DNA from 4 places in the Klebsiella quasivariicola genome. Region 1 is predicted to be linked to each of the others. Evidence: predicted binding sites of a transcription regulator. Region 1 holds the regulator's gene; each other region holds the start of a gene.
The links. The regulator PurR, encoded in region 1, represses purine synthesis genes. The targets are predictions, from matches to a motif close to CANGCAAACGTTTGCNTG.
Positions count from the first base shown of each region.

Region 2: gcvT (glycine cleavage system aminomethyltransferase GcvT) is a predicted target of PurR. The motif match lies at 1,692-1,709, and genes of this name have one in related genera.
Region 3: B8P98_RS18475 (amino acid aminotransferase) is a predicted target of PurR. The motif match lies at 1,652-1,669, and genes of this name have one in related genera.
Region 4: B8P98_RS00505 (nucleobase:cation symporter-2 family protein) is a predicted target of PurR. The motif match lies at 1,888-1,905, and genes of this name have one in related genera.

Region 1 is NZ_CP022823.1:2,506,979-2,510,207, reverse strand. Features, by position in the region: gene B8P98_RS12520 (MFS transporter) at 1-89, opposite strand, end outside; gene cydH (cytochrome bd-I oxidase subunit CydH) at 256-348, opposite strand; gene purR (HTH-type transcriptional repressor PurR) at 641-1,666, shown strand; gene punR (DNA-binding transcriptional activator PunR) at 1,685-2,596, opposite strand; gene punC (purine nucleoside transporter PunC) at 2,708-3,229, shown strand, end outside.
Region 2 is NZ_CP022823.1:803,723-806,951, forward strand. Features, by position in the region: gene ubiH (2-octaprenyl-6-methoxyphenyl hydroxylase) at 1-164, shown strand, start outside; gene ubiI (FAD-dependent 2-octaprenylphenol hydroxylase) at 175-1,377, shown strand; gene gcvT (glycine cleavage system aminomethyltransferase GcvT) at 1,800-2,894, shown strand; gene gcvH (glycine cleavage system protein GcvH) at 2,919-3,229, shown strand, end outside.
Region 3 is NZ_CP022823.1:3,667,136-3,670,364, reverse strand. Features, by position in the region: one part of gene B8P98_RS18480 (IS3 family transposase) at 1-370, shown strand, start outside; gene B8P98_RS18475 (amino acid aminotransferase) at 398-1,588, opposite strand; gene ompK35 (porin OmpK35) at 1,776-2,855, opposite strand.
Region 4 is NZ_CP022823.1:99,390-102,618, forward strand. Features, by position in the region: gene B8P98_RS00500 (AsmA family protein) at 1-294, opposite strand, end outside; gene B8P98_RS00505 (nucleobase:cation symporter-2 family protein) at 445-1,836, opposite strand; gene gltS (sodium/glutamate symporter) at 2,121-3,229, shown strand, end outside.

The DNA.
Region 1 (3,229 bases):
ACCGGCAGCAATCCCATCGGGGAGAACTCGGTGGTGCCGATGCCAAAGGCGCCGATCGCCAGCGCGAGTAAAGGAAAGTTGATTTTCATTCAATGACTCCATCAGGCCGTCAGAGAGGACGGCGTAACATCAGAAGTCAAAAGCATGACATCAATCACAAAAAAACAAAAGTGAACGAAATGACAAAAGATTTTTGCAGAATTGATAATAATAGCGGTGGAGAGGGAGGAGGCGCGCTCCTCCCGCAGCGGAAACTTAGTGCAGTATGGCGGTCAGGCTGAAAGCGACAATCACGCCGAGAGCAATAATCGTGGTGATCAGCGAAAACTTTAAATTGGTATCCATCATTTTTCCCTCTAGTTATCCCCACACCAAAAGTGAGCTTGCTCATTTTTGCACAAAAAATCGCAAAAATCTTCCGGGATTTAGGGCGATGCACATTTTTGCTCTTCCACTTTGCCCCAAGATCGGACAAAATCCCACGCTAATTTAAAAGCGTATCGGCCATTGACCCCTTCCTGTCGTTCTGTGTCGTTTTCCCGACGTGATGCAATGTTGAAAATTGTATTCAGGGTGTGTGTAGGCAAACGTTTACGTATCGATGATCAGGCGATCAGGTCAAGGCATGGAGTGAGATGTAATGGCAACTATTAAAGATGTAGCGAAGCGCGCAAACGTTTCCACTACAACTGTATCACATGTAATTAACAAAACCCGTTTCGTTGCCGAAGAGACGCGTAATGCGGTGTGGGCGGCGATCAAAGAGCTGCACTACTCGCCGAGCGCCGTGGCCCGCAGCCTGAAAGTCAATCATACAAAATCGATTGGCCTGCTGGCGACCAGTAGCGAAGCCGCCTATTTCGCTGAAATTATTGAGTCCGTGGAAAAGAGCTGCTTCCAGAAGGGCTATACCCTGATCCTGGGTAACGCTTGGAACGATCCGGAAAAACAGCGCGCCTATCTGTCGATGATGGCGCAAAAGCGCGTCGACGGTCTGCTGGTGATGTGTTCTGAGTATCCGGATTCGGTTCTGAGCATGCTGGAAGAATACCGCCATATTCCGATGGTGGTGATGGACTGGGGCGAAGCGAAAGCTGATTTTACCGATGCGGTGATCGATAACGCCTTCCAGGGCGGTTATATTGCCGGACGCTATCTGATTGAGCGTGGTCATCGCGAAATCGGCGTGATCCCGGGGCCGCTGGAGCGCAATACCGGCGCAGGACGCCTGGCCGGTTTTATGCAGGCAATGAAAGAAGCGCATATCAACGTGCCGGAAAACTGGATTGTGCAGGGCGACTTCGAACCTGAGTCCGGCTACCGGGCAATGCAGCAGATCCTGAACCAGCAGCATCGCCCAACGGCGGTATTCTGCGGTGGCGATATCATGGCGATGGGCGCTATCTGCGCCGCAGACGAAATGGGGCTGCGCGTGCCGCAGGACATTTCGCTGATCGGTTATGATAATGTGCGCAACGCCCGCTATTTCAGCCCGGCGTTGACTACCATTCATCAGCCAAAAGATTCGCTGGGCGAAGCCGCGTTTAACATGCTGTTGGATCGTATCGTCAACAAGCGTGAAGAGTCACAGTCTATCGAAGTTCATCCCCGACTGGTCGAACGCCGCTCGGTGGCGGATGGCCCGTTTGTCGATTATCGCCGCTAAGGCCTCTGCGGGCGCGGATCATTCCGGCGCCCGCAGCCACTCCCGGTTTAGCGTATCGCTGTCTCCCAGATAGTCCAGCATCCAGTTCAGCGCCGGTGAAGCGTCACTCTGCTGCCACGTCAGGCAGCAGGCGGCATCCGGGAACGGATTTTCCAGCGCCAGTGCGGTCCATTCACCGCGATCTATCCATGGACGGGCAAAATGGCTCGGCACCATACCGACGCAAAGTCCAGCCGACAGACAGGTAGCAGACGACTCCCAGTCGGGAACGACCACCCTCTTCTGATTATCCAGTAACCATGTCGTTCGTTTGGGCAGTGAACGTGAGGTATCCTCTCGCACCAGCGACGGCCAGTTGCGCAGAACATCGTCGCTCAGAGGGCCATCCATCTTCGCCAGCGGATGATCGCTTGACACCACGCAGTCCCAGCTCAGCATTCCCATATCGCGGAACGCATAGCGGCCGCCGACCGGGATAGATCGCGTTGCGCCGATCGCCAGCTCTACACGGCCATCGGCCAGGGCATCCCACACGCCGTTGAATACCTCCTGAAAGACGATCAGTTCGACGTCGGGAAAATGGCGATAGAAATCGACGATCATCTGGCGCATGCGCGCCGGTTTCACAATATCGTCCACCGCGATCGACAACTGTCCGCGCCAGCCGTTGGCGATTTGCTGACACTGCTGGCGGGTGATCTGCATTTTTTTGATAACAGAGCGCCCTTCCTGTAAGAACCAGACTCCAGCCGGGGTCAGCGCCACGTCACGATGACGCCGCTCAAACAAGGGAACCGCCAGCCATTCTTCAAGCTGACGCACGGTATAGCTGACCGCGGAAGGGACCCGGTGCAGCTCCTGCGCGGCAGCGCTGAAACTGCCATTACGGGCAACGGCATCAACCACTTCCAGAGAGTATTCAGACCACATATTCTGCCTGCAAATTTTTTGAATGCATGTGACAAATATTAGCGTTTCACAAGCCACAATGCACTGCCTACACTCTGCGCCATCGTACCTGCCGTCAAAAATGAGAACGTTATGTCACAACCTGGGAAAGGATTTTTAGTCTGGCTGGCTGGCCTGAGCGTGCTGGGCTTTCTGGCCACCGATATGTACCTGCCGGCGTTTGCCGCCATGCAGCAGGATCTCAATACCTCCCCCGCCTCAATCAGCGCCAGCCTGAGTCTGTTTCTCGCTGGCTTCGCACTGGGCCAGCTGTTTTGGGGGCCGCTGTCAGATCGCTACGGGCGTAAACCGGTGCTCCTGAGCGGGCTGGCGATTTTCGCTCTCGGCTGTCTGGGAATGCTGTGGGTGCACAATGCCACTCTGATGCTGGCGCTGCGCTTTCTGCAGGCGATCGGCGTCTGTGCCGCGGCGGTTACCTGGCAGGCAATGGTCACCGATTACTATCCCGCACAGCGGACTAACCGTATCTTCGCTACCATTATGCCGCTGGTGGGATTATCGCCAGCGTTGGCCCCGCTGCTGGGCAGCTGGTTGTTGATTCACTTTGAGTGGCAGGCCATCTTCGCCACCTTGTTTGCAATTACCTTGCTGCTG
Region 2 (3,229 bases), 1.7 Mb from region 1:
ATAAAGCCGCCACTATCGGTGTCACCGATGGGCTGGTGCATCTGTTTGCCAACCGTTGGGCGCCGCTGGTGGCGGGGCGCAACGTCGGTCTGATGGCCATGGACTTATTTACCCCGGCGCGCGATGCGCTGGCGCAGCGTACCCTCGGTTGGGTTCCCCGTTAAGGAGTAGAACGTGCAAAGTGTTGATGTTGCCATTGTTGGCGGTGGAATGGTGGGACTGGCGGTGGCCTGTGGTTTACAGGGCAGCGGCCTGCGCGTCGCGGTGCTGGAGAAAGCAGAACCACAGCCTCTGGCCGCCGATGCGCCGCCGGCGCTGCGCGTTTCGGCAATCAATGCCGCCAGCGAAAAGCTGCTGACGAAGCTGGACGTCTGGCGCGAGATCGTTGCCCAGCGCGCCAGTTGCTATCACGGCATGGAAGTGTGGGACAAAGATAGCTTTGGTCGCATTAGCTTCGACGACCAGAGTATGGGCTTTAGCCATCTGGGCCATATTATTGAAAATGCCGTGGTGCATCACGCGCTGTGGCAGAAAGCGCAACGCTGCGCTGACGTCACCCTTCTGGCGCCGGCGGAACTTCAGCAGGTGGCGTGGGGCGAGAATGAAGCCTTTCTCAGCCTGCAGGACGGCAGCATGCTCACCGCCCGGCTGGTGATCGGCGCCGATGGCGCCAATTCGTGGCTGCGCAATAAAGCCGATATTCCATTGACCTTCTGGGATTATCATCATCATGCGCTGGTGGCGACCATCCGTACCGCTGAACCGCACCAGGCGGTGGCGCGCCAGGCGTTCCATGGCGAGGGTATTCTGGCCTTCCTGCCGCTGAGCGATCCGCATTTGTGCTCGATCGTCTGGTCGCTGTCGCCAGCGGAGGCGCAGCGGATGCAGCAGGCCGATGCAGCTGAGTTTAATCAGGCGCTGAACATCGCCTTCGATAATCGCCTTGGCCTTTGCCAGCTTGAAAGCGAACGGCAGGTTTTCCCGCTGACCGGACGCTATGCGCGTCAGTTCGCCGCCCATCGTCTGGCGCTGGTTGGCGATGCCGCCCACACTATTCATCCGCTGGCCGGGCAGGGGGTAAACCTTGGCTTTATGGACGCCGCCGAGCTTATTGATGAGCTGAAGCGCCTGCACGCTCAGGGGAAAGATATCGGCCAGCACCTTTATCTGCGCCGCTATGAGCGCAGCCGCAAGCACAGCGCCGCGCTGATGCTGGCGGGTATGCAGGGATTCCGCGAAATGTTCTCCGGCAGCCATCCGGCGAAGAAATTTCTCCGCGATATGGGGCTTAAACTGGCTGATACGCTGCCGGGCGTGAAACCGCAGCTGATTCGCCAGGCGATGGGCCTGAACGATCTCCCTGCCTGGTTACGTTAACCCCATCACACTTCTTCCACCCGGCCCCCGCGCCGGGTTTTCTCCCTCATTTGAAATATTCTAATTTCACCTCTTTTTTCGCATTAGTTTTATTAATGCGCTCTTTTTTTTGTTAAAGAAATTAGGCCCGTAAAATCGCATAAAACACCATCATTACCTTATCGATGAAAGCTTGATGTTAATTTTATGTGGCATAAATCGCTTTTTTCCAGTCAATAACTCTGTAGGCTTTTCGGCGGATTTTAGTCATAAGCTAATGTGATGCCCTGAATGAGCTTATGGTTTAGCGCCGGGTTCGGTGGTAAGTTCAGGCAAAAGAGAACGTTTGCGTCGGCGTCCGTCAGCGGTGCCGTCGCCGAATTTCGTGGCGCAAAATCGCCGACAATCTCGTGGCTGGTTCCGTTTTATTCGATGAGGAAAAGATGGCTCAACAGACTCCGTTGTATGAACAACACACGCTGTGCGGCGCTCGCATGGTGGATTTCCATGGCTGGATGATGCCGCTGCATTACGGGTCCCAGATTGATGAGCACCACGCGGTGCGCGGCGATGCAGGGATGTTCGATGTGTCGCATATGACCATCGTCGATTTCCACGGCAGCCGGATCCGGGAGTTCTTGCGCTATTTACTGGCCAACGATGTGGCGAAGCTCACCACCCCAGGTAAAGCGCTCTACACCGGCATGTTGACCGCCTCCGCCGGCGTCATCGACGACCTGATTGTTTATTTCCTTTCTGAAGATTATTTCCGCCTCGTTGTTAACTCCGCCACTCGTGAAAAAGACCTCGCCTGGATTTCCGAACAAGCCGAACCTTACGGCCTTGAAATTATCGTTCGCGACGATCTGTCGCTGATCGCGGTGCAGGGCCCCCAGGCGAAAGCGAAGGCGGCGACGCTGTTCACCGACGCTCAGCGTCAGGCCGTGGAAGGCATGAAGCCGTTCTTTGGCGTGCAGTCCGGCGACCTGTTTATCGCCACCACCGGTTATACCGGCGAAGCGGGTTATGAAATCGCGATGCCGAACGAGCAGGCGGCGGATTTCTGGCGCGGTCTGCTGGACGCTGGCGTTAAGCCGTGTGGTCTTGGCGCGCGCGATACTCTGCGCCTGGAAGCCGGGATGAACCTGTACGGCCAGGAGATGGACGAAGGCGTTTCCCCGCTGGCGGCGAACATGGGCTGGACTATCGCCTGGGAGCCCGCCGATCGTAACTTCATCGGCCGCGAAGCGCTGGAGATGCAGCGCGAAAAAGGCACCGAGCAGCTGGTTGGCCTGGTGATGACCGAGAAAGGCGTCCTGCGCGGCGGCCTGCCGGTCCGTTTTACCGATAGCGACGGTAATCAAAAAGAAGGCATTATCACCAGCGGCACCTTCTCGCCGACGCTGGGCTACAGCATCGCGCTGGCTCGCGTGCCGGCCGGAATTGGCGACACCGCGGTGGTGCAGATTCGTAACCGTGAAATGCCGGTAAAAGTGACTAAACCTGGTTTTGTACGCAATGGCAAAGCCATTGTGTGATTTCCCTTTTTTGGAGATGAATTGATGAGCAACGTACCAGCAGAACTGAAATACAGCAAAGAACACGAGTGGCTGCGTAAAGAAGCGGACGGCACCTATACCGTCGGGATCACCGAGCACGCGCAGGAGCTGCTTGGCGATATGGTTTTCGTTGACCTGCCGGAAGTGGGCGCCACCGTTGAAGCGGGCGCCGATTGCGCCGTTGCCGAATCCGTGAAAGCGGCTTCCGATATCTACGCGCCGATTAGCGGTGAAATCGTTGCCGTCAACGAAGAGCTGAACGACTCGCCGGAACTGGTCAACAGCGACCCGTATACCGACGGCTGGATCTTCAA
Region 3 (3,229 bases), 1.2 Mb from region 1:
GGTAAAAGCGTTAAGACAAGCACTGAGGGGGAGAAAAACGACAGGTCCGCTGGTCCATCACTCTGACAGAGGACTGCAATACTGTTCGGTACTTTATCAGTCAGTTCATGAGAGAAATGGGATAACCTGTTCAATGACCGATGGTTATGACTGCTACCAGAATGCGCTGGCTGAGCGGGTAAACGGTATCCTGAAAAATGAATTTTTACTCTCGCGCCCTGCGGACCTGGCGCAGGCCCGGGAAATGGTAAAAGAATCCGTGTCAATTTATAACCATGAGCGGCCACACCTGGCCCTGAAATACAAAACGCCCGATGAAGTTCATCAGGCGTTTTACAGACGAAAAGCTGTCAACCTATATCAGGACTAGTCAATCTCGCTTAGAGCACGCTGTCGCTTACAGTACTGCGACGATGGCTTCGCACAGCGGCGCCATGTTGTCAGGCGTCATACCGGCCACGTTGATACGTCCGGAAGCGACCGCGTAGATGGCGAACTCTTCGCGCAGACGCAGGACCTGCTCTTTACTCAGGCCGCTGAACGAGAACATGCCGTTCTGCTTGCTGATAAAGCTGAAGTCGCGGCTCGCGCCTTTCTCCTGCAGGGTATTGACGAACAGCAGGCGCATACGCTGAATGCGCTGGCGCATATCGGTCAGCTCCTGCTCCCAGATCGCCCTCAGCGCATCGTTGCTCAGAATGGTGGCGACCACGGAGGCGCCATGTGCCGGCGGGTTGGAGTAGTTGGCGCGGATCACCGATTTCATCTGACTGAACGCGCGGTCCACGGTCTCCTGATCGGCGGCGACCAGCGTGCAGGCACCGACACGTTCGTTGTACAAACCAAAGTTTTTCGAGTAGGAGCTGGCGACCAGCAGCTCTTTATGCAGCGCGGCAAAGGCGCGCAGCCCTTCAGCATCTTCTTCCAGACCACGGGCAAAGCCCTGGTAAGCGAAATCAAACAGCGGCAGCCAGCCTTTTTCGACCGACAGCTGCGCCAGCTTCTGCCACTGATCGAGCGTCGGATCGATACCGGTCGGGTTGTGGCAGCAGCCGTGGAACAGCACCACGTCACCGGCCTGGGCTTCGTTCAGGCTGACCAGCAGACCATCAAAGTCCAGCGCGTGGTTAGCCGCGTCGTAATAGGCATATTCACGCACTTCCAGCCCGGCAGAGGTAAACACGCTCTTGTGGTTAGGCCAGCTTGGGTTACTCACCCACACACGTTTTACGTCGGTGTTTTTAGCGAGGAAGTCTGCGGCGACGCGCAGCGCACCGGTACCGCCCGGGGTCTGCGCGGTGCGGGCGCGTTTATCGGCGATAATCGCATTGCCTTTACCGAACAGCAGTTCCTGGGTGCAGCGACCAAATTCAGGAATACCATCGATGCCCAGATAGTTTTTAGTCGTTTCATTCTCCAGCAGGTACTGTTCTGCTTTTTTGACGCTGGTCAGAACGGGTGTTTTACCGGTTTCATCCTTGTAAACACCAATTCCGAGGTTAATTTTTTCAGGGCGGTCATCGGCACGAAACAGATCGGCCAGACCTAAAATCGGGTCGGCTGGGGCGGCGGTAATGTTCTCAAACATGACGAGGTTCCATTGTGATTACTGAAGGGAAATCCGCTATCAGGTTAACGGGAGAATAACGAATTGCCAACCGTTTGCGACAAAAAGCGAGAAGGTTTTCAAAAGAGACGATCTTTACCTCATGAATAGAGAAAAGCAGGACCGAAGTCCTGCTCTGAAGGCATATCACGAAGGGGTGTACTGCAGATTAGAACTGGTAAACGATACCCACGGCCGCCTGGTCGTCGGTGGCAACGCCAGCCGCTTTGGTGTAATCGTTGTCGTCCAGCTGGTTGAACTTATAAGCAGCATAGACGTTCATATTTTTGTTGAAGTAGTACCAGGTACCCACTTCAACGTATTTAACCAGATCCGCATCGCCGCCGGAGAAGCCAGCACGGGACTGCAGATCTTTGCCTTTGGTCTGCACGTAGCCGATGGACGGACGCAGGCCGAAGTCGAACTGATACTGGACAACCGCTTCGAAGTTCTGCGTTTTGCCGGCGAAGTGGTTATCTTCTTCCGGCGTCATGTTGTAGGTCTGGGAGTACATGACAGCGGCGTAGACGTTGTTGGCGTCATATTTTGCAGAAGTTGCCCATGCTTCGGCCTTGTCGCCATTGCCGTCAGCTTTCTGGTCGACGCTACGGTTGGAACCGGAGTAGCCTGCAGACAGTGCGATACCGTTGTCGAACGCGTAGGTCGCTGCGGTGCTGAAGCCGTCGCCATTCTGCTTACGAATCGCGCGGTCATGATCGTTTTTACCCTGGTACTGCAGCGCGAAGCTCAGGCCGTCAACCAGACCGAAGAAGTCAGAGTTACGGTAAGTTGCCACGCCATTGGTACGGCCGGTCATGTAGTTGTCGGTGTAGTTCCAGCCGTCGCCGCCCCATTTAACCAGCATATCGGTTGCCGCTTCGACGTCGTAGATTGCACCGTAGTTACGGCCATAATCGAATGAACCGTATTCGCCTGCTTTCAGACCCGCGAACGCCAGACGAGTTTTGGTGGTCTGGGCACCTTCAACGTTGGACGCATCCATGTTGTATTCCCACTGGCCGTAACCGGTCAGCTGATCGTTGATCTGGGTTTCGCCTTTCAGGCCGATACGGGCATAGGTGGTATCGTCGCTGCTGGTATTGCCATTGGTGGTCCAGACGTGTTCGCCGACCATTTTTCCGTAGAAGTCCAGTTTGTTGCCGTTTTTGTTATAGATTTCTGCAGCGTTCGCTGCACCGGCTACCAGCAGGGCAGGGATCACCACTGCCAGAATATTGCGCTTCATCATTATTTATTACCCTCATTAATATTTTTTATATGAACACGTGCCACTGCCGTCAATGAGTTCTGTCAATAAAAATTTACAGAACCATTGATGAGAGTTTGGTGTCTGCAGGCATCTTTCCATCCGCGACAACGTTTCGCTAGCCGGAAAATGCTACGAATATCTAATATGAGTAACAATATGAAAAAAAATGTAATCAAATATGTATTTTAAGGAACTTTGTGAACTTAATCAAAATTCCGTTCCAGCAGGAAAGAGAAAACGCAGGTGCTTATATATCTATATGAATTATTTATGATTAATTTGGCTAAGTGTGAATTTGCTCATTTTGTGTATCGAATTAGTCTTCTTTTCATTCAGAGTTTGTCTTTGCAAGA
Region 4 (3,229 bases), 2.4 Mb from region 1:
TGCATGCAGCGGATCGCTAAACTGGCGGGTGCTGAAGCCAATATCGACCGTTTTTGCCACCAGGGTTGCCGGCTTGCCTTCCCGGCCAAAGGTGACGTTTTGCAGCTGCACATGAAGAGGAGAGGAGAAATCGTGTTCCATCGCATCAAAGGAGACCTGCCAGCCGGTGCCATTGCTCAGCCAGGCGCTGGCCTGGCGGGCGCCCCAGTGGGTTTGCAGCAGGAACCACGCGCCAATAATGACGAGCAGCAGAGCGACTAGCAGCCAGAGAATCAGCTTTCCAAGAAATTTCATGGTCTTCCATTCTGTGAGATGCACATAACCGTGTTATGCCCGATTTAGGCGCACTTCTCAAGGCAGGCGTGGTTTATTTCGGTGATGGGGCGGTGGCCGAGGGCAACGCTGGCGCGTCCCGGCCGATGCTACGACCGGGAGCGCGTCAGATCAGGCTTTTTCTGGCGGGAAAATTAAATTCAGAACAATCGCCGTGATACCGCCGGCGGCGATGCCGGAGGAGAGCAGGTTCTTCAGCCAGTCCGGCGCGAACTGCAGGATCAGCGGCTGCTGCGATACGCCAAGACCCACCGCCAGCGACAGGGCGATAATCAGGATCGCCCGGCGGTTCAGCGGCTCGCGGGAAACGATGCGCACGCCGGATGCGGCAATGGTACCGAACATCACCAGCGTCGCGCCGCCAAGTACCGGCTCAGGAATATGCTGCACAAAGCCGCTTACCGCTGGGAACAGGCCGAGCACAATCAGCATCAGCGCCACCACAAAGCCCACATAGCGGCTGGCGACGCCGGTCAGCTGGATCACGCCGTTGTTCTGGCCGAAGCAGGAGTTCGGGAAGGTATTGAAAACGGCGGAAACAAAGGAGTTCAGGCCGTTAGCCAGCACGCCGCCTTTCAGGCGTTTCATATACAGCGGACCGGAGACCGGCTGTTCGGAGACGTCGGAGGTGGCGGTGATGTCGCCGATGGTTTCCAGGGAGGTGATCATAAATACCAGCATCAGGGGCAGCAGCAGGCTCCAGTCGATGCCGAGGCCATAGTAGAGCGGCGTCGGGACGGTGATGAGGCTGCTGTTGGTTGAGGCGGTGTTGGCCGGCAGCATATCGAGGAACCACGCCGCCAGATAGCCCGCCGCCATGGCGATCACCAGCGAAGCGATGCGCAGGTACGGGTTGCGCTGGCGGTTGAGGATAATAATCAGCGCCAGCACGATGCCCGCCAGCAGCAGGTTCTTCGGCGCGCCAAAGGTATGGTCGGCCATCGCCGCGTAGCCACCGCCGATGGAGGTCAGTCCGACCTGAATCAGCGACAGGCCGATAATCATCACCACCACGCCGGAGACCAACGGGGTAATGATGCGGCGCGCGAGGTGCAGGACGCGGGAGAGGACCATTTCCGTGCAACTGGCCAGCATCAGGGTGCCGAACAGGGCGGCCATCATGGTCGGAACGTCGGCGCCGCCGGTTTTCAGCGCGGTGCCGCCCATGATCAGCGGGGCGACAAAGTTGAAGCTGGTGCCCTGAATGGAGAGCAGCCCGGAGCCGACCGGGCCCCAGGCTTTGATCTGGATAATAGAGGCGACGCCGGAGGCGAACAGCGACATGCTGATGATGTGTTGGGTATCTTGCGCCGGGAGACCGAGAGCCTGACAGATTAACAGCGCCGGGGTGATCACCGCGACAAACATCGCCAGCAGGTGCTGGAAGGCGGCGAACAGGGTTTGCGGAAGCGGCGGGCGATCTTCGAGGCGGTAGATTAATTCGCTGGCTGGTTTGTGCGCAACCGGTTGCGCATTTTCTGACTCTGCGGTGTTAACGGACATCACAAGCAATCCCAAGGTGGCAAAGCGGGGATTTTATCGGACTGTAGACCAAAAGCAAACGTTTGCCAGCGTTTAGTCATTAAAATTTATGCCATGAATATGCGCAACGGGATTATTAACATTTTGTATGCTAAATCGCATCATTCAGGATACAAAATATCTTTTTCTGTCATTTTTTCCGCCGTTCTGCGTAAAATCCCCCTCTGACTCCTCATGATGAGAAGCTAAAGACACCAGGAATATCGTCGCGTGTGAATGGATCATGCGCCCATAAGGAGCTTTTTATGTTTCACCTCGATACCTTATCGACGCTCGTTGCCGCAACGCTTGTGCTGTTACTCGGCAGAAAACTCGTACAAACCGTTCCCTTCCTCAAGAAATATACCATTCCTGAACCCGTTGCCGGTGGTCTGCTGGTGGCGCTGGCGCTGCTGGTGCTGAAAAAAAGCATGGATATCGAAATTGATTTCGATATGAGCCTGAAAGATCCGCTGATGCTGGCGTTCTTCGCTACTATCGGCCTTAACGCCAACCTCGCCAGCCTGCGGGCGGGCGGCAAAGTGCTGGGCACATTTCTGATCGTGGTGGTCGGCCTGCTGCTCCTGCAGAATGCCCTCGGTATCGGCATGGCGAAGCTGCTGGGGCTGGATCCGCTAATGGGGCTGCTGGCCGGATCTATTACCCTTTCCGGCGGCCACGGCACCGGGGCGGCATGGAGTAAGCTGTTCGTCGAGCGCTACGGTTTTGCCAATGCCACCGAAGTGGCGATGGCCTGCGCGACCTTTGGCCTGGTGTTGGGTGGTCTGATCGGCGGCCCGGTGGCGCGTTATCTGGTGAAACACTCTTCCTCACCGGACGGGACCCCGGACGATCAGATGGCGCCGACCGCCTTTGAAAAGCCCGACGTAGGGCGGGTGATCACCTCGCTGGTGCTGATTGAAAGTATTGCCCTTATCGCTATCTGTCTGACGGTGGGTAAGGTTGTTGCGCAACTGCTGGCGGGAAGCGTCTTCGAGCTGCCCACCTTCGTCTGCGTATTGTTTATCGGCGTGATCCTCAGCAACAGCCTGGCGCTGGCGGGGCTGTATCGGGTGTTCGATCGCGCAGTATCGGTGCTGGGTAACGTCAGCCTGTCGCTGTTCCTCGCCATGGCGCTGATGAGCCTCAAGCTGTGGGAGCTGGCTTCCCTGGCGCTGCCGATGATTATTATCCTGGCGGTGCAATCAGTGGCGATGGCCCTGTATGCGGTGTTCGTCACCTACCGGATGATGGGCAAGAATTATGATGCCGCGGTGCTGGCGGCGGGCCATTGCGGCTTTGGTCTGGGCGCAACGCCGACGGCGATTGCCAATATGCAGGCGATTACCGACCGTTTTGGCCCGTCACATATGGC